DNA from 2 places in the Weizmannia sp. CD-2023 genome. Region 2 is predicted to be linked to the other one. Evidence: predicted binding sites of a transcription regulator. Region 2 holds the regulator's gene; the other holds the start of a gene.
What was found. The regulator Rex, encoded in region 2, represses fermentation and respiration genes when NADH is low (regulators of the CRP and FNR family bind a similar motif). The targets are predictions, from matches to a motif close to TTGTGAAATATTTCACAA.

Region 1 (15,340 bases), on a different contig from region 2:
GTTAAAGTGCATACAGGAAAGAACGGAAAGACGGTGAATGCTTTCGCCATAACCGAAAGGGGAGTAGCACAGATGAAATCATCCAGGCTCATTTTTGCAGCAATCGTATTGATCGTCATGTTGCTCGCCTTAAATGAGTATCTGACCCATAAAGAATCGGCCCAAAAATCCGCGCAAAATAACGCTGCTGCCAAAAAACTGCTCGATGTGCCGATTATCAGGCAAATGGATGCGCCCCGCCTTTATAACGGCTGTGAAGTGACAAGCCTCGCGATGCTGCTTGTCGATAACGGTTTTCATGTGACCAAGAATCAATTGGCGGAAGAAATCAAGTATGTGCCGTTTACCTATAAAAACGGGCAGCACGGCAATCCGAACGCAGGTTTTGTCGGGAACATGGAGGATGGTCCCGGGTATGGCGTGTACCACGGCCCTGTTTTTGAACTGGCCAAAAAATATGCCGGCAAAAGAGCGGCGGATTTAACGGGACAGCCTTTTTCAAAAATCCTGGAAAATGTTGAGGAAGGGCATGCTGTCTGGGTGATTACGACAGCCCGGTTTCAGCCGGTTTCTGATTTCAAAACATGGGACACGCCCCAGGGAAGTATTAACATCACATACAGCGAACACAGTGTTGTCATTACAGGGTACGATCCAGGCCATATTTATGTGAATGACCCGTATGGAACAAAAAATAAGCAGCTTGGCCGTGAAGCATTTGAGAAAGCGTGGAAGCAGATGGGCAGCCAGGCCATTGTGATCCGGTGAACAAAAAGCCTGACGGAAAACGAGCTTCAAAGTTGTTGGATTGCCCGAAAAAGCGCAAAAAGCGGCCGCCCGTGAATGTATGCTTGTATAAGGCCCGGCATGTCCGGTTATATTATCCAAAAATGGCCCGTGTGTGTGCGTGTTGCGTTTAAACCTTGAAAGGCAGAGCGATTTTTTTATTTTCATTTCATGGCTGTTTGCGCTTTCCTTTATAATTCTTTAAGACTGTTATAAAATCAAAGTAAAGGCAGGTGCAGAGGTATGGACGGGAAAAAGATGGCCGGGGAGAAAGCAGCGGAACTCGTAGAAGATGGAATGATTGTCGGGCTTGGGACCGGCTCAACTGTTTATTACACGATAAAAAAATTAGGGGAACGGGTGCAAAGCGGCCTGCACATCACCGGTGTGCCCACCTCGCGTGCGACAGAAAAACTTGCGCGCGAATGCGGCATTCCGATAGCAGACTTGAACGATACGGCGCAAATGGATATGACCATTGACGGAGCCGACGAGGTGGACCCTTCCTTAAACGGCATCAAAGGCGGCGGCGGGGCGTTGTTGTTTGAAAAACTGGTGGCAAAGGCATCAAAAAGAAATATCTGGGTGGTGGATTCCCGGAAAATGGTTCAAAAACTTGGTGCTTTTCCGCTGCCGGTGGAAGTGGTCCCGTTCGGATACAAACATTTGGTGAAAACGTTTGAGCGAGAAGGGTTAAACCCTGTCCTCCGGATGAAAGAAGGCCGGCCGTATGTAACAGACGGCGGCCACTATATCGTGGATATAAAGCTCCAAACGCCTGATATTGGCGCGTTTGGAGCCTGGCTGGACAGCATAACAGGCATTGTTGAACACGGGCTTTTTCTCGGCATTTGCGATCTTGTTGTCATCGGGAACGGCGACAAGGTATATACCCGGAACCGGGCGGAGGCAAAGAATATTATTTTGTGAAAAACATCCGTATGGGAGACCATACAGAAATTTTAATTTCGGAGGAAGATTGATGTATCGTTTATTAACCCATAATGACCTGGACGGGCTTGGCTGTGGGATTCTTGCCAGGCTTGCATTCGGAAAAGACATTGAAATCCAGTATAATTCTGTGTCCGGTTTAAATCCCCAGGTGGAAGCTTTTTTAAAAAAAGAACATAAAGAAGACATGCTGTGGATTACCGATTTATCGGTCAATGAAAAAAATGCGGAGCTCCTCGATGCCTATGCCGCACAGGGCGGAAAAGTGAAACTGATTGACCACCATAAAAGCGCGCTTCACTTAAATGAGCATGAATGGGCTTCTGTCCAGGTGGAGGAAGACGGCAAACAGGCAAGCGCCACTTCTTTGTTTTATCGGTATCTGCAAGCGGAAGGAAAAATCAACCCGACAGGTGCTGTTGACGCGTTTGTCGAACTTGTCCGGCAAATGGATACATGGGAATGGGAACGCAACGGGAATATGCAGGCCAAAAAATTAAATGATCTTTTCTATCTGTATCCGATCGAAGAGTTTGAAGAGATTTTGCTACATAAACTTAGCGGCAGTGAAACGTTTTCATTTGATGATTTGGAAGAAAAAATACTTGATCTGGAAGAGAAAAAAATCGAAAGATATATAAATGGAAAAAAGCGGGAAGTCTACCAGGCTGTGATTGACGGTTATTATGCAGGCGTTATTCATGCCGAGTCGCATCATTCCGAATTGGGGAATGCCGTTGCAAAAGAATACCCGCATCTCGATTATATCGCCATTTGCATGGTCGGAAAGAAACGGATCAGTTTCAGGACGATTCATGACCATATTGACGTATCGGAAATTGCCAAAAAATACGACGGGGGCGGGCACAAAAAAGCATCGGGGGCCGTGCTGACGGAAGAGGCGTTCCGGCAGTTTGTCGTCGAAACGTTTAAAACAGAACCGCTGAAACGCGATTTTGCCCATAACCAGTCCAATATCAAAGGGCAGGAAGCGGGATGTTTATACCAAAACCGCAGCGGGGAACCAATCTTTATTTATAAAGACCCTCAAAAAGGCTGGGCGATCGAAGCAAGAGGCTTAAAGCAGTCTCCTTCTTTTTCTGCCTTTGAAGAAGCGGAAAAATTTGTAAAGCGCCAGTTCCAAGCATGGCTTACCCACGATGAGGCGTATTTGGAATATATGGACAAAAAGAAAAAAAGAAGCGAAAGTGGTTTGTAAAGCTGCCCGGTGATGCCGGGCTTTTTTTCGTGCAGGTATAGAGCCGGTTGCGGCCAATTTGCACGAAAAAAAAGCGCGGCCTGCAACTTAGGTTTGCCGGGGAAAAAGAGGCTTAAAAAAGGCGCATCCGCGTTTGGATGCGCCTTTTTCCTTAATATACAAGTGAGAATAACCCGTTAATATGGGCCAGGTAACGAATATTGCTTGCTTCTTTCATAGCGGAAGCTGGGAAGCCTTTTAATTGCGTTTGGTTTTCCCCGATAAATGCAATGGCATCTTTTCTGCCGAGGCTTGCAAGCGTACCGGAATTGATCGGGTGGAACGTCTGCATTTTCCCGCCTTTTAAATAAGCAGAAAGATTATAGCCAATCAATTCTCCCATTTGCCACGACATTTGTGCTGTTGGCGGATAAGGGCGTGCGCCTTCTGACGGGAAGACAACCGCGCTGTCGCCTGCAACAAACACATCCGGATGGGAAGTGGATTGCAAATAGGCGTTTACGGTTGCACGCCCGCGGTTTACTTCAATCCCGGAATTTGCAACGACACGGTTTCCTTGCACGCCGCCCGTCCAGACAAGCGTTTTTGTTTCGATTTTCTGGCCGTCTTTTAATTCCACGACATTATCCTGGAATTTCGTAACAGGGATGCCTGTCAAAAATTGCACACCACGCGCTTCCAGGCTCTTCGTTGCCCGCTCAATTAGATTTGGCGCGAAGTTCGGCAAAATGGAAGGCGCCGCTTCGACACAAATAAGCGAGATTTCAGAAGGGTCGATCGCAAATTTTTTCGACCATGCCGGCACCTTGTCCGCCAGCTCGCCAACCAGTTCAATCCCGGTCAGGCCGCCACCGCCGACAACAAATGTGGCATCCGCTTTGTTTTTCGTTTTGACATACTGCGCAAGGCAGGACTCGATATGGGCATGAATGCGTTTCGCATCGTCCACTGATTTTAACAGAAAGCTGTTTTCTTCAAGGCCCGGAATGCCGAAGAAAGCTGTTTCGCTGCCGAGTGCGACAACGAGCACATCGTAATTCAGCTTAAAGCCGCTTCCGAGCGATACTTCTTTCGAATCAGGCGAGATTTTTGTGACTTCATCCACCTGAACGTCGACATCTTTACCTTTAAACAGTTTTCTGAGCGGAAGCGACACCCGTTTTTCAGAAACGCCGCCCGCCGCCAGACGGTGCAATTCCGTAATAATTTGATGGTCCGGCACACGGTTTACGACCGTGATCGCTGCATCGTCTTTTGACAAATATTCACGCGCTGATAACGCAGATAACAGGCCGCCATAACCGGCCCCTAAAATGACAATTTTTTTACTCATATGGATCCCCCGTTTTCATTAGTTCTCATTCACCTTACTGCTGTTTGCTGCGTTCTTCCGCGACTGCAAGATAAGACTGCAGGAAACGGAACAGCTTCTGGGCTTGCGGATCTTTCAGCAATCTCAACAGGCCGAACAATCCGATTGTGTCTGTGGACGTCTCGGCACGGTCTTTTGCTTCAATCGCAGTTTGGGCAAGCCCCTTTGCTTTTTCGGCAACGGGATCCAGAAAGCCTAGAAATCCGCCTTTAAAATCATTGACCAGCACTTTATCTGTCATAATGGATTGCGCAAAATCATAGGCTTTGTTTAACATGGTGACCAGTTCGGCCATTTTCGGCAGGCTTTCAACCAACACCGTCAAAGATTGCTGGATTTCCGGATCCAATAATTGATCCAGCAAATCTTTCTGTACGACTGCCGTTTCCGGGGTTACTTCCGGTTTTTCTTCAGGATTGCCTTTTTGAGCTGAAGTTTCTGCCATCTCCTATTTCTCCTTTTCTGATGGAATTCCCACACATATGTAGATGCAAAAAAATATACGGGTTCCCTGATTCCCCCCTCCTGATTGTGAATTTCCTCCCATAATTACGTACCAAGATTCACAAAGAAAGGTGATGAAACCTCATACATGACTAGTATATCAAATTTTCACCGTATAGAAAGTAATTTGCTTTCCATTTTCGGGGAAAATCCGCATGTAAGCTTATTTTTTGTCCCGGCTGCCTGGGTTATGCATAGCAAAATATTTTGCTTGCATTTCTGCTACTGCTGTTGTAAGATAATTAAAAATACTGAACGTGAACGAAGGAATAGTAGGCGGATCACCCTTGCATAAGAGAGCGGCACCCACAGGCTGAAAGGTGCAGCAGCAGGCGGCCTGCCGAACCTGCCTTCCGGGTCCCGGAAAACCGGGCGCAAAGTTTTGCGTTATCAAAAAAGAGCGGGGCGCAAATGTCGCCCAAAAAAGGTGGTACCGCGAAAAGCAAGGCCTTTTCGTCCTTTTTACAGGGACGGAAAGGCCTTTTTGTTTCACCTTTTTTAGAAGGAGAGAAAAGCCATGGAGAAAAACAGAGTCGTCGTAAAAATCGGAAGCAGTTCTTTAACAAATGACGCCGGTGAAATCGATGAACAGAAGTTTGCCGATCATATCGGCGCCCTTGTCGCATTGCACAAAGCCGGGCATGAGGTGGTCGTCGTTTCATCCGGCGCCGTCGCGTGCGGGTTCCGGCTGCTCGGTTACCCGGCGCGGCCCGTCACGTTAAAAGGGAAGCAGGCTGCTGCTGCTATCGGCCAGAGTGTGCTCATCCAGCGTTACAGGGAAGCGCTCGGTGCTTACGGCTTAATACCGGCGCAAATTTTGTTGACCCGGAAAGATTTTTCCACAAAAGACCGGTACCATAACGCTTATTCAACGATAACAGAGCTTTTGCGCCGCGGCGTCATCCCAGTTATCAATGAGAATGATTCCGTGTCGGTCTCAGAACTGACTTTCGGCGATAATGATATGCTGTCAGCGCTTGTCAGCGGGCTTGTCCACGCCGGATGCCTCATCATTTTAACGGATGTAAATGGGCTGTACAGCACGAATCCAAAATACGACCGTTGTGCGCAGCGCATTGATTTTATCGATCATATTACGCCCGAGATGATGAAAATGGCTGGAGGCGCCGGGTCGAAAGCGGGAACAGGCGGCATGTTGTCAAAGTTAAAAGCCGCAAATACAGCTGTCTCCCTCGGCGTCCGGGTGTTTATTGGAAAAGGAAAAGGGTGCGATAAACTCGTCAGGATACTCGAAGGAAAAGGGGACGGCACGTATATCGGAGCCACCCGCCCAGCTGTAAAGAGCCGGAAACAATGGATCGCGCTGTTTTCGGAAAGTGCCGGAAAAATATACATTGACCGCGGCGCGGAACAGGCTTTGCTGCAAAAAGGGAGCAGCCTGCTTCCGGCAGGCATTCAAAAAATTTCCGGCACATTCCAAAAAGGCGATGTCGTGGACGTCTACGGCGCAAAAGGGCTGCTTGGAAAAGGGGAAGTGCTTTACGGTGCAGAAGAGCTGTTGCGCGTGCTTATGAGGCCTAGCGGGCGGGCAGCAGAAGAAGTCATTCACCGCGATCATTGGGTGCCTTTAAACAGAAAGGGGCTGGGTTAAATGTCTGAAGCCGCAGAAAAAGGAAAAAAAGCGAAGAATATCAGCATGGTGCTCGCCAAAAAAACAACGGAAGAAAAAAACAAAGCGCTTTTGGCGATTGCCCGTGTTTTGCTTGAGGACCGGGAAACGATCATTTCCGAAAACAAAAAAGACCTCAGGCGGGGGAGCCGGGCAGGCCTTCCGGAAAATATACTCGACAGGATGATGCTGAACGAGAAGCGGATCCATGATATGTCAGAAGCGGTCCGGCTGCTTGTGAAATTAAGAGATCCGGTCGGGGAAACGGTCGAGGAAATCAAGAAAGAAAACGGATTGCTCATCCTCAAAAAGAAAGTGCCGGTCGGTGTCATCGGCATGATTTACGAAGCGCGCCCGAATGTTACGGCCGATGCTGCCACGCTTGCGATCAAAACGGGCAATGCGGTCATTTTAAGGGGAAGCTCGTCTTCCATCTGCTCAAATCAGGCGCTCGTCACTTCCATTCACCGCGCATTGGCGGAGACAGGCTTTCCTGAAGATGCCGTCCAGCTCATCGAAGATACAGGCAGGGAGGCGGCAACAGAAATGTTCCACCTTCGTGATTATCTTGATGTCTTGATCCCGAGAGGCGGGAAAAAGCTGATTGATACTGTTGTCCGCGAAGCTTCTGTACCGGTGATTGAAACCGGGGCGGGCAATTGCCATTTATATATTGACGAAACAGCACAGCCGGAAATGGCCGTCCGGATCGCAGTCAATGCAAAAACACAGCGCCCATCCGTCTGCAATGCTATCGAAACGCTTTTAATCCATGCGCATTGGCTCGCCCAGCACGGTGAAAAGCTGCTTAGCGCACTGGCGGAAAAAGGGGTGGAGATTTACGGAGACGAGCCGGTGCGAAAAATTTTTCCGGCTGCAAAAGAGGCGGCGGAAGAGGACTGGTATTGCGAATATCTCGCGCTTAAAATCAGCGTCAAAACGGTGGAAGATACAGATGAAGCGATCCGGCACATCAACCGTTACGGCACAAAACATTCAGAGGCGATTGTAACAGAAGACGGGGCCCGGGCGGAACATTTCATGTCCATGGTGGATGCCGCCTGTGTGTACCATAATGCGTCCACCCGCTTTACAGACGGTTTTGAGTTCGGATACGGGGCGGAAATCGGCATCAGCACCCAGAAACTGCATGCCCGCGGTCCGATGGGGTTGGATGCCTTAACGTCCACAAAATATTGGATTTACGGGAGCGGCCAAGTCAGAGAATGAATGCAAAACGGCGCGGCCAGATAGCCGCGCCGTTTTATTCATATGCTCCGGGCAATCGTTTGGTTAAAAAAACATTCCACATAATCCTGCCACAATCCCGACCACAACACAGGAGGCTGCAACAAACAGAAGGGTTTGTTTTGAAAACGACCGGCCAACCATGATCAAGGAAGGAAGGCTGATGGCCGGAAGCGTCACAAGCAGTGCGCTGGCCGGACCTGTCCCGAGCCCGAAAGCCATCATCGTCTGGACAATCGGAATTTCAGCTGCTGTCGGAATGACAAACAGCATGCCGGCAAGAGCAAGCAGGATCACCGCCGTAATGCTGTTTCCGGCATGCTGGCCGAATGCCGGAAACAACCAGAAACGGGCCGCACTTAACACAACAACCGAAAGCAAATAAGCCGGAACAAGATACAGGATCATATTTCCGGCGGCCTTTCCCCATCTTAAGAAAAAGGACCCGTTGTTTTCTCCGGCATCTGGCTCGAACTGGCGGATGTTCACCGGTTGTTCGTTTTTCACAAGCCGGCCCGCCAGCCAGCTGACCCCGAACGTCATGATAAGCCCTGCGACGATGCGGAGAAGGGTAAATTTCCATGATAATACAAAAGCCATGAAAATCAGCGTTGCCGGATTCAGCATCGGGTTACCAATCCAAAAGGCGAGTGCCGCAGGTGTGGACACTTGTTTTTTGCGCAGCCCGACTGCAATCGGTGCTGCGCAGCATGTGCACATCATGCCGGGAATGGCGCTCGCTCCGGCAATGACCGTACTTCCAAATGACGTTTTGCCGAGCACTTTAAGCAGCCATGCAGAAGGCAGGAGCACTTGCACGAGCGAACCGAGCAAAATGCCGAGCACGGCCGCTTTCCAAACAGCCTGAAAATACGCGATCACATATTGGAAGGTGCCATCCCATGAAAATGATGCCGATTTGCCCGGATCCCCGAGAATCGATGTCCCGATGGAATGCGTATGGGCGGCAAGCAAAGACTTCTCATAGTACGGCCACCATTTTACATAAAAAAGGCCGAACGCGGCAATGACGAGAAACAAAACGGCAAGCCATGCCGCCTTTTTCTCGGATTGCTGTTCAGGTTTTGCCGTATGATTCACAACAGCCAAAGCAACAACATCTCCATTTCTATGACAGTAAAATTTATACCAATTGTTAATGATAACATAATAAGGTGAAAAAATAAATGGCGGGTGATGCCAATGGCTGTCTCTTTTTTGGCATGGGGCTGCTGCGCTTTTTTATGCTCTTTCGTGAAAAATTTCACAAAAACTTCTGCCGAAAAAAACCCCCGGTTAAAACCGGGGGTGGGTTCAATCATTTTTTGCCCGGGTTAAAATGTCGATCAGCTTGTCTTTATTCGGATAATCGGAAGCTTCAAATAACCCGATCGTCTTTTGCACATCGTAGGAAACACGGACATTGGAAACCTGGTAATCGTGATCGCCAATTTCCACCATCGCATAAGAGGCTTTGGCGATCCCGTCAAACGGCAGACCGACACTGCCGAGATTGACAAACGTTTTGCCATCAAACGTGCGGATAAACGGCAGGTGGATGTGCGCGTATAAATAAATATCCGCGTCTTCCTGCATTAACTTCTCTTTCAACTTGCTGTTTTCACTATCCGGCGGCACATTTTCAAACAAACTGTACGGGGTGGCGTGAAATCCGTGAATTTTGATGCCGCCGTATTCGTATTTTACCTCTTCGGGGAGCTGGTGCAACGACTCCACTGCATTCTGCTCCATCCGGGAAACCGTCCAGTCCCGCTCCCGGTTCATCATTTCATAAGCCTTTTCCGGCACTTCGTTCATGCCGACACCCCTGTACACCCATTCATCAGCATTTCCTTTAATCACTTCCGTATTTAAAGCCATCACCATCTCATATGCCCGCTGTGGTTCCGGGCCGCGAAAGCAAAGATCGCCGAGGACAAAAATTTTATCGGCCCGCTTTTGTTCAATATCTTCCAGCACGGCTTCGAGCGCATGCGCATTGCCGTGAATATCGGATATAAATGCCAGTTTCAACGCGATCACCTCAAAAATTTGTTTCCTTTATTATACCATAATGGGTTGCGGGTTTATCCCGACCTGCCTGGTTTCACCACCGGGATCCGTTTTCAGCGTCCTCATTAGGCGGACGGAGCGGAAGAAAATGCATTTTGCTGCGAAGTGGTCTATAATGGTACAAGGATCAGACATGCTTTAAGAAAGGTCAGGTTGATGCAATATGGCACAATCAGAAAAAATAAAATTGACTTCACTGACAACAAAAGGCGGATGCGGATGCAAAATCGGTCCGGCGGATTTGCAGCAGGTGATGCGGACGCTGCCACCGAAGGCAGCGGATCCGAATTTGCTTGTCGGGCTCGATACGAACGATGATGCCGGCGTTTACAAGCTGACGGATGATTTGGCAATCGTGCAGACAGTCGACTTTTTTACACCGATTGTCAATGACCCTTATGCATTCGGCCAGGTGGCGGCGGCAAACGCAATTAGTGATATTTATGCCATGGGCGGTACGCCGCTAACTGCGCTGAATATTGTTGCTTTTCCGATCCATACCCTCGACAAAGCCATTCTTGCCGATATTTTAAAAGGCGCCGGTGATAAGTGCAAAGAAGCCGGGGTCACTTTAGCCGGTGGGCATTCGATTGATGACCAGGAACCTAAATTCGGGATGGCGGTGACTGGCACGATCCACCCGGCAAATATCCGCACGAATGCAGGGGCCAAACCGGGGGACAAGCTGATATTGACGAAACCGATCGGGGTCGGGATTTTGACCACTTCCATTAAACGGGATTTATTAACGGAAGAAGAGATCACACGCGTGACCAATGTCATGGCCACCTTAAATAAAAAAGCAGCTGAAATTTCCCGGGATTACACCATCCATGCTTCGACCGATGTGACCGGGTTCGGGCTTTTGGGCCATGCATCCGAAATGGCGCAGGGGAGCAAAAATGGGCTCCGTATTTACCAAGACAAAGTGCCGGTGCTGCCGCGCGTGCGTGAACTGGCGGAAGCAGGTGCTGTTCCGGGCGGCACAAAGAATAATTTTGCCCATATTGAAAATGTCGTCGACTTCCCAGAAGGCATGGACCAAATAGATAAATGGATTTTAAGTGATGCGGTCACATCAGGCGGCCTATTGCTGTCCGTTGCCGGCGATGAAGCGGAACAGCTGCTCGAAGAACTTGTAAAATCAGGGGTGGAAGCCTGCCTGATCGGTGAAGTCGTCGCGAGTCATCCCGGCCGTATCAAAGTGCAATAGTCCCATCAGGAACCATAGAAAGGCGGGAAATATTTGTTTCAAGACATTACCATTGAAGAAGCAAGAAAACGGATGGAGAAAAAGCAGCTCACATGGGTGGATGTCCGTTCCCCTTCCGAATACCGGAACGCAACGATTCCGGGGAGCGTGAATATCCCTTTATTTAATGATGAAGAACGGGCGGAAGTGGGGACGATTTATGCCCAATCCGGCAACCGCGCTGCGAAAGAACGCGGACTTGAAATTTTTTCGAAAAAGTTGCCCGGTTTTATCGAGGCTTTCCGTGAAATAGAAGGGGAAAAAGCGGTATTTTGCTGGCGCGGCGGTATGCGGAGCAAAACGGCGGCAACCGTTTTGAATCTGATGGACATCCATGCCTACCGGCTCCAGGGAGGCTACCGCGCCTACCGGAAATGGGTGACAGGTCTGCTTGAAAATATGGACTTTCATCCGGTTACGTATGTGCTGGGCGGCTATACAGGCACCGGTAAAACGTATATGCTCCGGGCGCTTGCTTCGGAAGGCTATCCGGTCCTTGACCTGGAAGGCATGGCCAATCATCGCGGCAGCATTTTCGGGGATATCGGCCTAAGCTCCCATAACCAGAAAACGTTCGATGCTTTGTTGGCAGAGCGCATTTTACAATTGAAAAATGCGCCGTATATTCTGATGGAAGCGGAAAGCAAAAGAATCGGAAAAGTAGTGGTGCCGGAATTTTTGATGGAAAACAAAGCGCGCGGCACGAAAATTATGATTGAATTGCCGGTGGAGGAACGGGTCCGCAATATTTTGGATGATTACCGGCCGTGGGAGAACAAAGAAGCGTGCATCCGTGCCTTTCAAAGCATCAAAGAACGGATTCACACGCCGGTTGCAAAAGAAATCGAGAAAGATTTACAGACTGAACGATATCATGAGGCCGTAAAATGGCTGCTCGAATATTATTATGATCCAAGATATGACCATTCGCTCGGAATAGAGGAGACAGAAAGGGTGAAAACGATCCGGGCCGGACATACCGACGAAGCGCTCGGCCAATTAAAAGAAATGTTAAAAACAGCCGGCCTTCCGTTGCACTAAAGCAATGGCAGGCCGGCTGTTTACATGTATCACTGCGGATTTATTTGGCACGCCTTATGGATTTGGCTCGCGGGTATGCCCCGGTCAGCAATGACAATCCCTGCCTGTCATGCCCGGGTAATAACCGTGCATCATTCCCGGGGCCATGCCCATCCCAGCGCCCGCATATCCTGGATAACCCGGCATTTGTCCATGACCGTAACCGGCGCCTGTGTACCCCGGGCCCATCGGCATTCCCATATGCTGACCGTACCCCGGCATGCCGTACATGCCCGGATACATCGAAGTTGCGGGATGCTGTCCCGGGTACATTTGCCCTGCCATCGGATATTGCCCTGCCAAACCGTCTGCTGCTCCCATCTGGCCCATTTGCCCCATCGGACCGTAATGCTGCATCATATCCATATCATCATCATAATAAGGCTGGCTTCCCCCGGCATAGCTGCCGAAATGCCCTAACCCCTGAGATTGCGGATAATTTCCATATGTTTGTTCCATCTCAACCCACTCCTTTTCGGTGTTCAACATTAGAGTATGTGGATCAGGGCGCATGGTTATAGACATTTGCCCCAAAAAGTGAAAAAAATGCGGGCAAAAGCCTCAAATAAAGATTTTACCGGGGTTTAAAATATGATTCGGGTCAAACAGATCCTTGATTTTCTTCATCATCCCATAAGCGGGCCCGTGTTCTTCACGCTGATATTTTGCCTTTCCAATCCCAACGCCGTGTTCGCCTGTGCAGGTACCGCCCTTTGAAAGCGCAAATGACACAATATGTTCATTTAACGCCTGTGCCTGCCGAATTTCATTTTCATTTCCCATATCGATCATTAAAATGACATGATAGTTGCCGTCGCCAACATGGCCGACAATGGCCCCGTCCATGCCCATTCTGTCAAGCGTTTTGCGCGTATCTTCAATGGCTTCGGGAAGGAAATGAAGGGGGATACAGGCATCGGTTACCATCATTTTCTTTCCCGGCGTGCCGCGGACAAAAGCGTAGGCAAGTTTATGCCGCGCATCCCAGAGCTTATGGCGCGCTTTTTCATCTTTTTCAAACATAACATTTTTGCATTGGAATTCGGCAAGGATGTCTTTCGCAAAGTTGACATCTTGTTTTAACCCGGATTCGTTCCCTGTAAATTCCAAAAATAAAGTGGGCCATTCCGGATACGATGTCCCCATAAACCGGTTTGCCTGCTGAAGCGACCGTTTGTCAACCAGTTCCATCCTTTCCATCGGGATCCCGGCTTGGCGGATCGCGACAACAGCATCAACCGCCTGCCTGACCGTTTCGAAAACGGCCCTTGCCGCAACCATTGCTTCCGGAATGCCGTATACTTTTAAAGCCAGTTCGGTAATGACGCCCAGTGTCCCTTCAGACCCGACCATGAGCCCGTTTAAATGGTAGCCCGACGATGATTTTGCGGCAAGGCTTCCGGTATGAATGACCGTTCCGTCCGCCAGTACCACTTCTAAATCATACACCTGGTCGCGCATGACCCCGTATTTAACAGAAGTGGTGCCACTGGCGTTGGTCGCGGCCATCCCTCCCAATGTTGCATCCGCCCCCGGGTCGACCGGGAAAAACAAACCATACTTTTTCAGCTCCCGGTTTAACTGCGTGCGCGTCACACCCGGCTGCACCCGGACAATAAAGTCACGGTCAAGTACTTCTACCACTTTGTTCATCCGCATCATATCAAGCGTAATCCCGCCCTGATAAGGAATGACATGGCCTTCGAGACTGGAACCGAGGCCAAAAGGAATCACCGGAATGCGATTTTCATTGGCAAAAGCAACCACTTTCCTTACTTGCTCCACCGACTCGGGAAATACAACAGCCTGCGGCAAATGGGGTGTATGATAGGATTCGTCCCTGCTGTGCTGCTCAAGAACCGTTTCATTTCCGCTGACCAGATCCGGGCCGATCAATTCTTTCAGTTTTAAAATAAAATTTTCCAAGCTTGCCACCTCTTTATGTATATTTCTACTTTTTATAATATACGAAAAATAAAGCGCTGACAAAATTTTTGGCAGTGGAGTGCTTGAAAGGGATGCACAAATATTTACAAAAGGAAGCGTTTAATTTAAACTGTTTACTGTATATATTTAAAACAAACAGAAAAATTCGAACATGCGAGGGGGAGCGGTTTTGAAAAGGTTTGAAAACAGGGTTGCGATTGTAACGGGTGCAAGCAGAGGGATCGGCAAAGCCATTGCAGCCGCCTTTGCCAAAGAAGGGGCAAAAGTCTGTCTCGTCGATATCAATGAAAAGGCTTTGGAAGAAACTGTAAAGGCTTTCAAAGAAAGCGGTTACGATGTATTCGGGCAGCTGGCGGATGTGGCAAACCGCACGCAGGTGGAAGCGGTGGTTTCAGCTGTGTGCACCCGGTATGGAAAGATTGATATTCTTGTCAACAATGCAGGCGTGATCCGCGATAATCTGCTGTTTAAAATGACGGACGAAGACTGGGATACCGTCATGAATGTCCATTTGAAAGGGGCGTTCCTCTTTTCAAGGGCTGTCCAGCAAAACATGGTTGAAAATAAATACGGAAGAATCATCAATACCTCTTCCACTTCCGCGCTCGGCAACCGCGGCCAGGCAAACTACGCGGCGGCAAAAGCGGGCATTCAGGGCTTTACAAAAACGCTGGCCATTGAACTCGGAAAGTTTGGCATTACCGCCAATGCGGTTGCGCCCGGCTTTATTGAAACCGACATGACAAAAGCGACGGCTGAGCGGCTCGGCGTTAAATTCGACGACTTTATCGCATTTAATCAATCGATGATTCCTGTCGGTCGGACAGGAAAGCCGGAAGATATTGCAAACGCGGTCCTTTTCTTTGCGATGGAAGAATCGTCGTTCGTAAACGGCCAGGTGCTCTATGTTGCCGGCGGGCCGAAAGCATAATAAGGGGGCGGGCGGATGTTTGAAGAACTGATTGGAAAACGGTCAAATCCGGTCCAAAATACGATCGAAAGGGGCGCTGTCAGAAAGTTCGCCGAAGCCATCGGTGACCCGCACCCTGTTTTTACAGATCCTGCCTTTGCGGCTGAAAAAGGGTTTAAAGCCAACATCGCACCGCTGACATTCCCGGTCACGTTTGACTACGGGATAATAGAAGGCCTGGACCTTCCGAAAGCTGGGCTCATACACGGGGAACAAAATTTCGAATATCAACGGCCGCTCTATGTCGGAGAAGCATTGCACTGCTATAGGGAAATTGAAAAATACCAGGAAAGAAAAGGAAAGCTCGG
Region 2 (15,340 bases):
ATTTTGACGGGTATATTTCCCCGCTTTTTGATGCGCGCAGAGGGCGGATTTATACCGGTTTGTACCGCTATGAAAACGGGGTTTTGCAAACAGTAGTGGAAGATTGCAATGTATCATCCGCTGAATGGGGAACCCGGTTAAGTGCGCTTGAGGCGCCCGTATTATTGATCGGCCAGCATGTTGCCCTTCATGAAGCCGTTCTTGCGAAGAAGCTGGGAGATAAAATGGCGGTAGCAGATTGGACCCTGCATAATCCGAGGCCGGGCGAACTGGCCAGGCTTGGGATGGATGAACCGGACGCGGAGATACACACTTTCGTTCCAAATTACATACGGTTAGTAGAGGCAGAAGCCAAATGGCTTGAAAAGCATAAACGGGAGAGTCACTAAAAATGGAAAAAACGGGGAAAATAACGCTGCGAAAAGCCACGCTTGCAGATTTGGACGGAATTTACAATGTGGAGATGCATTCTTTTACAATGCCGTGGACACGTGAAGCATTTTACAACGAACTGGTTCATAATCATTTTGCCATGTATCTTGTGCTTGTCGAGAATGAAAAGGTTATCGGTTATTGCGGCGTGTGGGTCATTGTCGATGAGGCGCATGTGACCAATCTTGCGGTGCTCCCGGAGTACCGAGGCCGGAAACTGGGAGAGACGCTGTTAAAAAATGTGATGGCTTACGCCGCATTGAACCATGCCAAAACGCTCAGCCTGGAGGTACGCGTCAGCAATATGATTGCGCGCTCCTTATACAGGAAGCTCGGATTTCGGGAAGGCGGCATCCGGAAAGGCTATTACACGGATAATTATGAAGACGCAATTGTGATGTGGGTGAATTTATAAATGGAAAAAGATTTGTTGGTATTAGGCATAGAAACGAGCTGCGATGAAACGGCTGCAGCTGTCATTAAAAACGGGACGGAAATTGTTTCCAATGTGGTCGCTTCCCAGATTGAAAGCCACAAACGGTTCGGCGGGGTGGTGCCAGAGCTTGCATCCCGCCACCATGTCGAGCAAATTACCATTGTCATTGAGGAAGCGATGCAGCAGGCAGACGCGGCTTTTAAAGACCTGGATGCGATCGCCGTGACAGAAGGGCCCGGGCTTGTGGGCGCGTTGCTTGTTGGCGTCAATGCCGCAAAGGCGCTCAGTTTCGCGCATCAGATTCCACTTGTCGGTGTCCATCATATTGCCGGCCATATTTATGCGAACCGGATCGGGCATGAAATGAAGTTTCCGCTGCTTGCGCTTGTCGTTTCAGGCGGTCATACGGAGCTTGTGCTGATGAAGGGCCATGCCGAGTTTGAAGTAATCGGCGAAACGAGAGATGATGCGGCAGGGGAAGCTTATGACAAAGTAGCACGAACGTTGAACCTTCCTTATCCGGGCGGTCCGCAGATTGACCGGCTTGCCCATGAAGGAAAGCCAAATGTTGATTTGCCGCGATCCTGGCTGGAAGGGACTTATGATTTCAGTTTCAGCGGGCTCAAATCAGCCGTCATTAACACCCTCCATAATGCCGCGCAGCGCGGGGAAAGCATCCGGCCTGAAGATATGGCCGCAAGCTTCCAGCAAAGTGTGATTGATGTATTGGTCGGTAAAACCGTGGAGGCGGTAAAAGCGTTTGGCGTCAAAGAAGTGCTGGTCGCCGGCGGTGTTGCCGCGAACAAAGGATTGCGCGCTGCCCTTTCAGAAGCATTCCGGGATCTCCCTGAAGTGGCGTTGCGCATCCCGCCGATCCAGTTATGCACAGACAATGCGGCGATGATTGCCGCATGCGGGACGGTGCTTTTTGAAAAGGGAAAAAGAAGCTCCCTTGACTTAAATGCTTATCCCGGGCTGGACATTGAAAACTTTTAAACAGGGTTGTGAAAAACCGGTGTATGGGAATCGTCCATACACCGGTTTTTTTGGAGATATGCAGGGGAATTGTGCACAATCTGTGGAAAAGTTGTTGATAAATGATTGGACTTGTGTAAAACTTTTAAAATTTTTTCCGGACAGGTTGTGGGTATTGTGGATAAATCTGTTGATAATTGTGGATTTTGTGGAAAAACGTTTTGGAAAGCAAGAAATCAATATACCGCCTGTGCATAAATCTGTGCATGGCGCGAGATGCCAAAATAAAAACCTGTGCAGAAAATTTCCACACAGGTCCAAACATTACTCCGCCAGTTCTGCCCATTCTTCCATCAGCGCGTCCAGCTCCAATTTCCGTTGCTCCAGTTCTTCTGTCAGCTCGCGGATTTTAATATGGTCCTGAAAGATTTCCGGGTCGGCCATTTTTTCTTCCCGGTCATGAATTTCTGTTTCCAACGTTTCAATTCTTGTTTCAATTTCTTCAATCCTCCGCTTTTTTTGCCGCTCGCGTTTTTTTGCTTCTTTATCCTGCCGGTAGTTGTTTTTCGCCGGCTGTTCCGCTTTAACCTTTTCTTGTTTCGTGTTTTCCAGGCGTGCAATTTCCAGCATTTCTTCTTTTTTTTGCACATAATAATCATAGTCGCCGAGAAATTCACGGGTTCCCTCCGGCGAGAGCTCCACCACTTTTGTGGCAATCCGGTTAATGAAATAGCGGTCGTGGGAAATGAACAAAATCGTTCCCGGGTAATCGATGAGCGCATTTTCCAGTACTTCTTTACTGTCCAAATCAAGGTGGTTTGTCGGTTCATCTAAAATTAGAAAGTTCGCCTTTTCCAGCATCAATTTGGCGAGGGCAAGCCGGGCTTTTTCGCCGCCGCTTAAGGATGAGACGGTTTTTAAAACGTCATCGCCGGAAAAAAGAAAATTCCCGAGTGCCGTGCGGATTTCTTTTTCTGTTTTCAGCGGGTATGTATCCCATAATTCCCGGAGGACCGTTTTATTGGAAGATAAGTCGGCCAGTTCTTGATCGTAATAGCCGGTCATAACGTTGGAGCCATATTCGATCGTGCCGGATATCAGCGGGATTCTCCGGATAATCGATTTCAAAAGCGTTGACTTGCCGATGCCGTTCGGGCCGACAAGGGCAACACTGTCTTGTTTTTTGACTGAAAGATGGATGTTTTTGGCAACCGGCTCCCCGTCGTAGCCGATGGCAGCATCCCGGACATGAAGGACTTCGTTCCCGCTTTGTTTGGCAATTTCAAACGAAAACCGGGCAGATTTTTCATCGCCAAGCGGCTTGTCCATCAATTCCATTTTTTCCAGTTGTTTCCTCCTACTTTGCGCCCGCTTTGTCGTGGTGGCACGGGCAATGTTTTTTTGGATGAATGCCTGCAATTTCGCAACTTCTTCCTGCTGCTTTTCATATTGTTTGACCTCTCGCTCGTACTGGGCGGCTTTTTGTTCCAGATACCGGCTGTAGTTGCCGTGGTATTTTTTAATGGAATGCCTTGAAATTTCATAGACCTGGTTGACGACTTTATCCAGAAAATAACGGTCATGGGACACGATCAGAATGGCGCCTTCATAGCCTTGTAAATATTGCTCCAGCCAGGTGAGCGTTTCGATATCGAGATGGTTTGTCGGCTCATCCAAAATGAGGATGTCCGGCTTTGTGAGCAGCAATTTCGCCAATGCAAGGCGTGTTTTTTGCCCGCCGCTTAATGTCCGGATCGGGGTGTTGTAGTCGTACTGGTCAAAACGGAAGCCATGCAGAACTGACCGGATATCCGCTTCGATCTGATATCCGCCTTCATCTTTAAAACGTGTCTGCAAAGTATCATAAGCATGCAGCACTTTTTCATACTCCGCCGGGCGGTTATAAATCTTAGGGTCGGCCATTTTTTGTTCGTATTCGCGAAGCTGTTTTTCCATATCCAGCAAATTTTTAAAAACCGACATCATTTCGTCCCAAATGGACAGATCCGATTCGAGTCCGGTATTTTGGGCGAGATAACCGATTTCGACACCATTCGGCATAATGATGGAACCTTCATCATAAGAAAGCTGGCCGGCGATGATTTTCAGGAGGGTCGATTTGCCGGCCCCGTTTCTCCCGACCAAGGCAATCCGGTCTTTTGTTTGAATTTCTAATTTTATATCCGATAAAATAAGTTCAGCGCCATAATATTTTGTGACTTGTTGAACTTGCAGCAACATCATCTTTATGTTCACCTCTATACCATTGTAAGTGTACAGGAAGGCGAACTGCAACTCAACCGGCGTGATCGGAATTTGTCAAAAAACTTTTCACATAAATTCGTAAAAACCCATGAAAAAAATGCTTACTTGTGATATATTTAACATAGTTGGAGAGAGAAAAAGGCGCATGCAGGCATTTTTTTAAAACATATTTTTTCTTTGCTCAGATAGGAGTAATATTATAATGAAGAATGGCAGCGCTGCCATTCTGGAATGGACGCACGATTGGAACCAACAGCACAAAAAACTTAAGCTTTCAACTTGGGGGATTTCACATGAAGGATGAATCAGTAAAAATACCGCAAGCCACTGCAAAACGGCTTCCATTATATTACCGGTACCTGAGAAATTTATATACACTTGGCAAGCAAAGGGTATCCTCGGCGGAACTGAGTGAAGCGGTGAAAGTCGACTCCGCTACGATACGCAGGGATTTTTCCTACTTCGGGGCACTTGGAAAAAAAGGTTATGGTTATAATGTAAAATATTTATTGTCTTTTTTCGGCAAGACGCTGAACCAGGATGAGATCACAGATGTAGCGCTGGTTGGCGTTGGGAACCTCGGTACAGCCCTTTTGAATTACAATTTTTCGAAGAATAACAGCGCACGGATTGTGATGGCATTTGACAATGACCCCGGGAAGGTGGGGAGCCATGTTGGCAATGTGCCTGTTTACAGCATGGACGAATTAAGAGAACGGCTTTGCGCGGAAGATGTGACGGTTGTGATTTTGACGGTCCCCGCTTCCAGTGCCCAGGCAGTGACAGACGAGCTTGCCAGTACAAATGTAAAAGGCGTTTTAAACTTTACACCTGCCCGGCTGAACGTGCCGCCGGATATCCGCGTCCATCATATTGACCTGGCCGTGGAACTGCAGGCACTGATCTACTTTTTAAAACATTATTCAAATGATGAAGAAAATTTGAAAGAAACAAAAGAGCCGGTTGCGAAGCCATAGCCAAAAAGCTTTTTTTCCGTTATCATAGTGGGTACAGGGGGTGGCCCGATTGAAAACGGAATGCAGGCGCAAATGGCAATGGCCGGATTTGGCTGTGGCGTGCAAAGGGAAAAGGGCGGATTCAACGCCGGCACTTAAAGGGGAACGGCGATGAATACGAAAAAAATGCCGGTTACCGGACACATCCAGGAATTGAGAAAGCGGTTAATTACCGTTCTCATTTTCTTTCTGTTTGCCCTGGTTGTTGGCTTTTTTACCGCAAAACCTGTTATACGTTATTTGCAGCATGCCAAAAATGCCGGCATGTTCACGATGAATGCCTTCAGGGTAACCGATCCTATTAAGGTTTTTATGGAAGTTTCGGTTGTGATCGCATGCCTATTGACCCTGCCGGTGATTTTGTACCAGCTTTGGGCGTTTATAAGCCCGGGGCTGTATGAGAAAGAAAAGAAACTGACATTAAGTTACATTCCTGTTTCCATCTTGCTTTTTATAGCCGGCGTTTCTTTTTCCTATTTCGTGCTTTGTCCGCTGATGGTGAAGTTTATGATGGGCTTGTCAAATGAAATGGGCATTCGTGCGGTGATCGGGATCCGGGAGTATATTCAGTTTCTGCTAGAGATCACGCTTCCGTTTGGCTTTGTGTTCCAAATGCCGGTCGTGGTCCTGTTTCTGACCCGGCTTGGCATCATTACGCCGAGACTGTTGAAAAAGGTAAGAAAATATGCGTATCTTGCTTTGATTGCAGCTGCCGGCATCATCACCCCGCCGGACGTGTTTTCGCAGCTGATTACCTTTGTTCCACTCGTTTTGCTGTATGAAGCAAGCACACTGATTTCGAAAATGGCGTACCGCAATGCCAAAAAAGCGGCAAAAGAAATGCCAATGGATGAACAGACGATTGCTTCTGAATAAGAAAGCCGTTTTCCGGACGGAGCCGGAAAACGGCTTTTATTTTTTCACTGAGTTTTTCAGCTTGAAATGGAGAAAGATCAGCCTGATGCCGGAACCCAGATCCAATGTTGCAATCAACAGCAGTAAATAAGAAAAAAAGCCCCAGCCGCCCACTTGTACCTGCTGAATGGCAAAATAAGTGAACAAAGCCCCGAGCAGGCAGTTTACAATCCCTGAAAAAAGTGGTCTCATCATAGAAGTCCTCCAATTGAGCTGTAAATTTCATGTACGGATGTCTGCAGAACGGACGGGTGCAAAAGCAGCCTCACGACCACAATCGTGTTCATGGAAACATGCGCAAACATGGAAACGGTGATCCGGTTTGTTTTCTCGTATAAATAAGCGAGCGTCAGCCCTAAAAGGGAATATAAAAACAAGTGGCTCGGTTCGGTATGCGCGAGTCCGAAAATAACCGAGCTGACAATACCGGATAAAAGGAATGAAAAGCGCCTGCGCAGCGTGCCGAAAATGATTTTCCGAAAAACGATTTCCTCGAGAATCGGCCCTGCGATCGAGCTGATGAGGATGACGAGCGGAAATCTTTCAATCAGCGCCATGATTTGCTGCGTATTGTTGGAGGCAGCCGGGGCACCGAATAATGATTCAATGATCGCGGCTGCAGTCTGGGCAAAGAAACAAAGAAAGACGCCGCCTATTGCCCATATGGCGGATGGCGCGGCCGGAAGCGGTTCAGTCCGGTCTGTTTCTTTCTTTGCGGCTTTTCTTAAAAAGTACAGGACGATGATCAGCCCGATGATAAAGCTGATGACGGTCCAAAGCGGGGGCGTCAATGTCCGCATGCTGTCTGCCGGTTCGTGGAAAACGTTCACCCCGGCATAGTAGAGCAACGGATACCCGACGGCGCCGGACAGCAGCATAAGGATGTACGTCACGAGAATATACACATACTCTTTTTTCACGCGTTCTTTTCCTTTCTTGCCAGTTCAAAGTTTAAAGGATCGCAAATTCGTCCAATATGTTCATTGTACTATTGAACCGGGCGGGGTTCAAATGCCGTGCGCAGAGCCAGCCTTTTCAGTTGCATATCCGGATGGTGATCAAGCATACTTATAAAAGGGCAAGCGGCTGAAATGGAGGCGCGCAACCGGCATCCTTTGACGGGGCTCTTTAAAGGATGCAGGGCCCGAAAAAAATAAAAAAAGTTGGATGAGAGACTTGCAAAAAAGCAAGGAATTATTTATTATAATAAATGTGTTAGCACTCAACTTATGCGAGTGCTAATAATGGACAAAATTTTACATAATACGAATTAAGGAGGTTGTTTCACGTGTTAAAACCACTGGGTGATCGCGTTGTCATTGAATTAGTTGAATCGGAAGAAAAAACAGCAAGCGGTATTGTCCTGCCTGACACGGCAAAAGAAAAGCCACAGGAAGGCAAAGTTGTGGCTGTCGGTTCCGGGCGTACCCTTGATAACGGTGAACGTGTTGCCATCGATGTAGCAGTAGGCGACCGCATCATCTTCTCGAAATATGCCGGCACTGAAGTGAAATATGACGGAAAAGAATACTTAATCCTTCGTGAAAGCGATATTCTGGCGGTTGTGGAATAAGCCTGGCTTGTTGAAACATAGAAATAACGATATGACATGAGGAGGTTTTATAAATGGCAAAAGAAATTAAATTCGGCGAAGAAGCCCGCCGCGGTATGCTTCGTGGTGTGGATAAACTGGCAGATGCTGTAAAAGTGACATTGGGCCCGAAAGGACGTAACGTCGTTCTGGAAAAGAAATTCGGTTCTCCGCTGATCACAAATGACGGTGTCACGATCGCAAAAGAAATTGAACTCGAAGACGCGTTTGAAAACATGGGTGCCAAACTTGTCTCCGAAGTGGCCAGCAAAACGAACGATGTAGCTGGTGACGGTACAACCACTGCAACTGTTCTGGCACAGGCAATGATCCGTGAAGGCCTGAAAAACGTAACAGCAGGTGCAAACCCGGTTGGCATCCGCAAAGGGATTGAAAAAGCAGTTGCGGCTGCTGTCGAAGAATTAAAAGCCATTTCGAAACCAATCGAAGGCAAAGCTTCCATCGCCCAAGTTGCTGCAATTTCCTCTGCTGACGAAGAAGTCGGCGAATTGATCGCTGAAGCAATGGAACGCGTGGGCAACGATGGCGTTATTACCATTGAAGAATCAAAAGGCTTCTCAACGGAATTGGACGTTGTGGAAGGAATGCAGTTCGACCGTGGCTATGCATCGCCTTACATGGTAACGGATTCCGACAAAATGGAAGCTGTTCTGGATAACCCTTACATCTTAATTACAGACAAGAAGATTTCCAATATCCAGGAAATCCTGCCTGTTCTGGAACAAGTTGTCCAACAAGGCAAACCGTTGTTGCTGATTGCGGAAGATGTTGAAGGGGAAGCTCTTGCAACACTCGTTGTCAACAAACTGCGCGGCACATTCAATGCCGTTGCGGTAAAAGCGCCTGGCTTCGGTGACCGCCGCAAAGCGATGCTCGAAGATATTGCAACCCTGACAGGCGGCGAAGTGATCACAGAAGAACTCGGCCTTGATTTGAAATCTGCAACCATTGACCAACTCGGCCGTGCCGGAAAAGTGGTTGTTACAAAAGAAACAACGACAATCGTTGAAGGGGCAGGCGACTCTGCTGCAATTTCCGCACGTGTAAACCAAATCCGCATGCAATTGGAAGAAACGACTTCCGAATTTGACCGTGAAAAATTACAAGAACGCCTTGCAAAACTGGCCGGCGGCGTAGCGGTCATCAAAGTCGGTGCTGCGACAGAAACCGAATTAAAAGAACGCAAACTGCGCATTGAAGATGCTTTGAACTCTACGCGCGCTGCTGTTGAAGAAGGCATTGTAGCTGGTGGTGGCACGGCGCTGATCAATGTCATCAAGAAAGTTGCTTCCATTCAAGCAGAAGGCGATGTTCAAACAGGCATCAATATCGTTGCACGCGCTTTAGAAGAACCTGTACGCCAAATCGCGGAAAATGCCGGCCTTGAAGGTTCAGTCATTGTCGAACGCCTGAAAAAAGAAGATGTCGGCATTGGTTACAATGCCGCCAATGGAGAATGGGTCAACATGATTGAAGCGGGTATCGTGGACCCGACGAAAGTAACCCGTTCCGCACTTCAAAATGCTGCATCTGTTGCTGCAATGCTGCTTACAACAGAAGCAGTTGTTGCCGACAAACCTGAACCGCCGGCACCTGCAGGCGGCGGCGCCCCTGACATGGGCATGGGCGGCATGATGTAATAAGCGCCTGAAAATGCTGGGATAACGGCTTTTACAGACGTTCAAAACTGTACCATTCCATGTTTCGGTTCATGTTTTAGATCGTTACATTTTTAATGAGGCTCCCGGGAAGTGACCGGGAGCCTCTTTTTTCTGTTTCTCATACACGCTTTGTGTATGCTTACAAATGAACAGGGGTGTTGAAATGGCAAAAGCCGAAAAGAAGGGAAGCGGCATGAGTCCTGTACGGGGTGATTGCGAAATGAAGGGAAGCGTATAAACCGTAAGTAAGATGGTTGCAAAATAGAGGGAAGTGTTTGAGAAAAGTGATTGCGGAATGAAGGCTATGCCCATAAGCCGCTAATGATGGCGGGTGAGGCAAGCGGCAAACGTAAGCGTGGTGGGCGCGAAATGAAGGGCCTGAACAGGTGACAGAAAGAAGGCAAGCCGGTTTTTTTAGGGATGCCGGCCCGGTTATTCCGCGTGTTCACGGAATACCCAGAGCCTTGTGCCAAGAAAATTGACAGCCATCCCTGCCAGTGTGGCAATGATCTTCGCGTATAAAAGCGGCCAGCCCCACTGCTCGTGAAAGAGGAAAAGCAGAAGGGAAGTCAGCGCATAGACAATTAAATTGACGGCGATAAACCGTGAAGCTTCAGCCCATGTTGCTTTTTTTCTTACTTGAAACGTCCAAAACCGGTTCAGCAAATAGCTGTTTGCCATGCCGGCCGTATAAGAACATGCCTGTGCAACCAGATAAGGCACATGGACGGAGGTGAGCAGAAAAAATACGAGAAAATCAACAAGCGTATTTCCGGCGCCGACAATGCAAAACTTAAGAAAAGCGGCATATTGTTTGAGCATGGGTCCAGCAAACCTTTCGTAAGTTGTGTTTTCAAGTTTTCATTGTATCACTGTTTTGGCTTAAGACGAAAGAAGATTTCTCGTTTTTATATAAATTCGTTTCAATGGTATAGCGCGGGCGCCTTTTGACTTCTTTAAAAATTTTGCCGATGTATTCCCCGATCAGCCCCACCGCCATCAACTCTAGGCCGCCAAGGAGCCAAATAGAGATGATCAGGGAAGCCCAACCGGAGACGGTATGGCCGGCAAGCTCCTCTATAAGGGCATAAAGGCCGACAAACGCACTTAAAATAAACGTGACAAACCCGAGGGCCGTCACAAAGCGGACCGGGGTTATGCTGAAAGACGTAATGCCATCCAGGGCAAAAGCGAGCATTTTCTTTAACGGATATTTTGATTCCCCGGCCATCCGCTCTTTTCGGTCATAATACACTTTCGTAGAAGGAAACCCGAGCAAAGGGATAATCCCGCGCAAAAACAGATTTGCTTCTTTATATTTTAAAAGTTCCTCCAATGTTCTCTTGCTCATCAGCCGGAAATCAGCATGGTTCGGCACGAGCTGAATCCCCATTTTTCCCATCAGCCAGTAGAACCCTTGCGCACTTGTCCGTTTAAACCAAGTGTCCGTTTCCCGGCTGTCGCGGACGCCGTATACAATATCGTAGCCTTGCCAATATTTTTCCATAAAATCCCGAATCGCCCGGATATCGTCCTGCAAATCGGCATCAATGGAGATGACGCAGTCGGAATGCTCACTGGCGACCGTAAGCCCTGCAAGCAGCGCATTCTGGTGCCCGGCATTGCGCGACAGTTTAATGCCTTTTACAAACGGATGGCGGGCCGAAGCGGATTCAATGATCTGCCAGGTTTTGTCGCGGCTCCCGTCATCGACAAACAAGAGCGTGCTGTCTTTTGCAATCAGTTTGGACTGGATCAGAGATTCGAGCACCTCTGACAGCTGCTTCATCGTTTCATGCAATACGGCTTCTTCATTATAACAAGGAACAACAATCGTTAATTTCGGATATTGACTCATTCTACAGCATCTCCTTTACCAGCATGATGCTTACTTTACTTCGTATAAATAAATGGTCCACGCCGAGTCGGCATTGCGGAAAGTTTTTAAAAACCGCAAATGCTCTTCTTCTGCGTTTTGGATCGGGACAGCCGAGAAAATATACCGCCCGCCAAGCTTTTCAAACGCTTTTGTATCGATGGCAAGATGATGGATTTTGACGCCGCTGTTTTTCCGGAATTCATAATGCTTGCCCAGTTCGCTGACAAAAATATAACAGCGGTTCCCCCACTGGTCAAAATACGTTTTTAATTGCGGGCTTTTCTCCAGTTCCCCGGCAATGATTTTTCGGAATTTCCTTTTATAAGACAACGGATAATAATTATTGTAAGAATCTAAGGTGTAGAAACCGTTGTACTGGGCAATGGCCGGATGGATCCCGATGCTGGCGACGCGGTAAGCGCTTTTCGGTTTGCCGATATAGCGGCCGATTTCGTGAAACTGGCCCGTCGCGTAAAACTGGTTGAACGAAGGTTTCCCGGCAACACGATAATAAATTTCAGGATTAAACGCAAACAGGACAACCACCTGGGCGATGAGGCAAAATTTTACGAATGCCTTCCACTTTCTGCCGCGTTTCCAAAGAAACCATGCCCCCACTGCAAACATCGTATAAATGATAAGCGGCCGCAAAAAATGAAACCGTGCAAAGTTAAACGTATTCAGCAGGCTGATCTTTTCTTTTAACGGTTCCCATGCCTTGTTGAACCAGAAAGCATACCAGAGCGATAAAACGGCATTCAGCATAAAAAGCTGCACATACCGTTTTTCCTTTTTCCATGCTTTTGTTTTATAAATCAGCCACATGGCGATAAAAGAGAACGGCAGAATGACAAACGTGTGCACGGTCATATCATGTGTATGCCCGAACACATAATTTTTTAGCGCAAGCCGGAGCGTGTGCCAAAAGCCGAGTTTCGAGCTAACAAAATCATTCCGGCTTGTCGGCTCATGGGAAAAGACAAGGGAATACACAAGCCGGTATTCAATCCCTAAATACAGCACCAGCATCCAGCCGATTGCAAAAAAGAACGGCCAGTTGCGCTCCCGTTTCACAAGCACATCCCGTATCCACAAAAGTCCCATCGCCGCCAGAAAAAAGAAGAACCCGAGCACAAAGCTGGAGTAAAAAGGCAAAAGGGTCAGCGCCAGCCACTCTTTCCATGTGGCCTGCCGGTTCCTGATGTTTAAAAAAGCCCAAAGCGCAAGCGGCATCCCCAATGTGCTTAACATGCCGGACGGCCAAAACGGGGTGATCGCAAAAGCAAGAGAAACCCATACCCTGATGAAGTAACCGTCCTGCCCTTGCACGAAATGCCGTTTCAGTAACAGGTACATTCCTAAAAAAGCAAAGACTCTTGTAATCGTCTGGCTAAATGTATAAGCGATGACCGGAGGGAACAGGGCGTAAAGCCACTGGATTCCGCTGAATTCCGTCCCGAACGCATTTCGCGGCAACCCGTTCATGATTTGCGGAATCGTTGCATTCAGAGGGCCAAACAGTTCTCCGCTGCGGTCGAGCACCCGGTACCAGGCGATATTCGAATCCAGGTTGTCGTGGACCCGGATATGCATATTGCCGCCAAGAATAAACATTGGCGAAAGGTAGACGGCCAGCATCCATACGGCCAGCCATAAAGCATTTTTTTCATGATTACTGATTTTCATTCCGGTCTGACACCATCCCGTTTCTATTTTTGGATGTATGGTCCCTTCTCTCCATAAGCACGTTTGAATAGACGCGGGCAACCAGGGAAAAGTTCACACAAAAAAATACAGGCAAAAATGATGCGGGGTTTAAATCACCGGCCCGTTATTAATGATATAATAAAACCAGCATAAATTGGCTTTGAAATGCCAGGATGAAGGGAAGAAGCTGCCATGATCATAAAAGATGTGCAAGTGCATTACCGGAACATTCCGCTGCTCGTTCCGTTTAAAACAGCATTGCGGCAAGCCAATGAAATTGACAGCATTGAAGTGGAAATCACACTGGACAATGGCATAAAAGGTACAGGGGCAGCTGCGCCAACTGTTGTCATTACAGGCGATTCAACCGAAAGCATCATGTCTGTTGCGGCAGGGCCTATCAAGGAGGCGCTCTCCGGGCATGATTTGCGTGATTTCCAGGAAGCCCTGAAAAAAGTGCAGCGGTGCTGTACGGGCAACACAAGTGCAAAAGCTGCTGCCGACATTGCCCTTTACGATGCATACAGCAAATGGTTAAACATTCCACTGTATGCCTATCTTGGCGGGCAGAAAAATCTCCGGACTTCCATGACAATCGGAGTGGATACGCCCGAAAAAATGGCATGGGATGCGGAAAAAAGCGTGGAGGCCGGGTTTCATCTGTTGAAAATCAAGGTCGGCACATATCCGGAAATCGATCTCGAACGGATTGAAGCGGTCCGGCGCGCTGTTTCGCCTGATGTCAAACTGCGCCTTGATGCCAATCAGGCGTGGGAACCGAAGCAAGCGGTGCAAATTTTACAAGAGCTGGAAAAAAAGGATTTCGGGATTGAGTTTGTCGAACAGCCGGTACGTGCCGATGATTGGGAAGGGTTAAAGTTTGTAACGGAAAGAACAAAGCTGCCGGTCATGGCAGATGAAAGCCTGTTTTCGGCAAAAGACGCGCTGAAATTGATCGCGGGCCGATTTGCCGATCTTATCAATATTAAGCTGATGAAATGCGGCGGAATTTCTGAAGCGTGGAAAATTGCCGACATTGCAGAAGCAAACGGTGTGAAATGCATGGTTGGCAGCATGATGGAGCCATCACTTTCCGTGGCGGCAGCTGCCCACTTTGCGGCCGCCCATCCGAATGTTGTCTATATGGATCTGGACGCGCCACTCTGGTTGTCTGAAGAACCGGATCATTTAACCTATGACGGCGAGGACGTCCTGCTCTCTGATCAGCCTGGTATCGGCATCGTCCAGCCTGTGTAGGTTATCCATAAACTTCCGGCATGAAACATTTTGCCGGAAGCCATCTTTCGTGTACAATAAGGATAATTTAAAATGAACGGAGGATCCATATGGGTGCCCGAAAAGCGTTAATCAATATTGATTATACCAATGACTTCGTAGCTGACGACGGCCGGTTGACATGCGGCAAACCGGGGCAGCAGATTGAAGAAAACATTGTGGCGCTTACGAAGTCATTCCTTGAAAACGGCGATTACGTGGTCTTCGCAATCGACTGCCATGAACAAGATGATCCTTATCATCCGGAAACGAAATTGTTCCCTCCCCATAATCTCAAAGGCACACCCGGGCGCGACCTGTACGGGAAACTGCAGCCGCTTTTTACAGCGTGGAAAGGGAAGAAAAACGTTCATGTGATCGATAAAACCCGCTACAGCGCTTTTTGCGGGACGGATCTGGAGCTGCGGCTGCGGGAACGGGGCATAGAAGAAATCCATTTATGCGGGGTATGCACAGACATTTGCGTGCTGCATACGGCAGTGGATGCTTACAATAAAGGATTCAAGCTGGTGGTCCACGAAAACGCGGTGGCAAGTTTTAATCCGGACGGGCACAAATGGGCATTAAGCCATTTTAAAGGTTCGCTCGGAGCGGAAGTGCGGTAAACCCATTAGGTAGGAGTGATTCGAGAGCATGCGTTTTAAAGATGACAGTTTAGCGCTTCACACAGACTTATACCAAATCAACATGGCGCAGGCCTATTGGAAAGACGGTATCCACAACCGGAAAGCGGTGTTCGAAGCATTTTTCAGAAAAATACCGTTCGGAAATGGCTACGCCATCTTTGCGGGGCTTGAGCGAATTGTGGATTATTTGAACCACTTTCACTTCACTGAAGAAGATATTGCCTATTTGCGCAGCACCGGCCATTACAGCGAGGATTTTTTGCAGTACTTGTCAGAAATGCGCTTCACCGGAACGTTGCGCTCCGTCCGCGAAGGGGAACTCGTTTTTGGCAACGAACCGCTGATCCAGGTGGAAACGTCTTTGGCTGAAGCACAAATCATCGAAACCGCCATTTTAAATATCATCAATTACCAGACGCTGATTGCGACAAAGGCTGCGAGAATCCGGTCAGTCGCCGGTGATGATGCTGCCTTGTTCGAATTTGGTTCAAGGCGCGCCCATGAACTGGATGCTTCCGTG

Region 1: a site for Rex is predicted at 4,858-4,875, ahead of P9687_RS04460 (DUF1641 domain-containing protein). Genes of this name have one in related genera too.

What each region holds. Positions count from the first base shown of each region.
Region 1 is NZ_JARTJQ010000031.1:4,250-19,589, forward strand. Features, by position in the region: gene P9687_RS04440 (C39 family peptidase) at 73-768, shown strand; gene rpiA (ribose-5-phosphate isomerase RpiA) at 1,030-1,716, shown strand; gene P9687_RS04450 (DHH family phosphoesterase) at 1,769-2,956, shown strand; gene P9687_RS04455 (NAD(P)/FAD-dependent oxidoreductase) at 3,108-4,289, opposite strand; gene P9687_RS04460 (DUF1641 domain-containing protein) at 4,324-4,773, opposite strand; gene proB (glutamate 5-kinase) at 5,350-6,444, shown strand; gene P9687_RS04470 (glutamate-5-semialdehyde dehydrogenase) at 6,445-7,692, shown strand; gene P9687_RS04475 (permease) at 7,756-8,820, opposite strand; gene P9687_RS04480 (hypothetical protein) at 8,808-8,978, opposite strand; gene P9687_RS04485 (metallophosphoesterase family protein) at 9,025-9,744, opposite strand; gene selD (selenide, water dikinase SelD) at 9,947-10,996, shown strand; gene mnmH (tRNA 2-selenouridine(34) synthase MnmH) at 11,030-12,076, shown strand; gene P9687_RS04500 (hypothetical protein) at 12,161-12,574, opposite strand; gene P9687_RS04505 (FAD-binding oxidoreductase) at 12,677-14,041, opposite strand; gene P9687_RS04510 (SDR family NAD(P)-dependent oxidoreductase) at 14,232-14,993, shown strand; gene P9687_RS04515 (MaoC family dehydratase N-terminal domain-containing protein) at 15,009-15,340, shown strand, end outside.
Region 2 is NZ_JARTJQ010000044.1:16,346-31,685, reverse strand. Features, by position in the region: gene tsaB (tRNA (adenosine(37)-N6)-threonylcarbamoyltransferase complex dimerization subunit type 1 TsaB) at 1-389, shown strand, start outside; gene rimI (ribosomal protein S18-alanine N-acetyltransferase) at 392-847, shown strand; gene tsaD (tRNA (adenosine(37)-N6)-threonylcarbamoyltransferase complex transferase subunit TsaD) at 848-1,864, shown strand; gene P9687_RS06365 (ABC-F family ATP-binding cassette domain-containing protein) at 2,168-4,087, opposite strand; gene P9687_RS06360 (redox-sensing transcriptional repressor Rex) at 4,402-5,085, shown strand; gene tatC (twin-arginine translocase subunit TatC) at 5,236-6,000, shown strand; gene P9687_RS06350 (YdiK family protein) at 6,037-6,234, opposite strand; gene P9687_RS06345 (CPBP family intramembrane glutamic endopeptidase) at 6,231-6,959, opposite strand; gene groES (co-chaperone GroES) at 7,328-7,612, shown strand; gene groL (chaperonin GroEL) at 7,666-9,291, shown strand; gene P9687_RS06330 (GtrA family protein) at 9,745-10,134, opposite strand; gene P9687_RS06325 (glycosyltransferase family 2 protein) at 10,166-11,170, opposite strand; gene P9687_RS06320 (DUF6044 family protein) at 11,201-12,877, opposite strand; gene P9687_RS06315 (dipeptide epimerase) at 13,091-14,155, shown strand; gene P9687_RS06310 (cysteine hydrolase family protein) at 14,245-14,799, shown strand; gene P9687_RS06305 (nicotinate phosphoribosyltransferase) at 14,828-15,340, shown strand, end outside.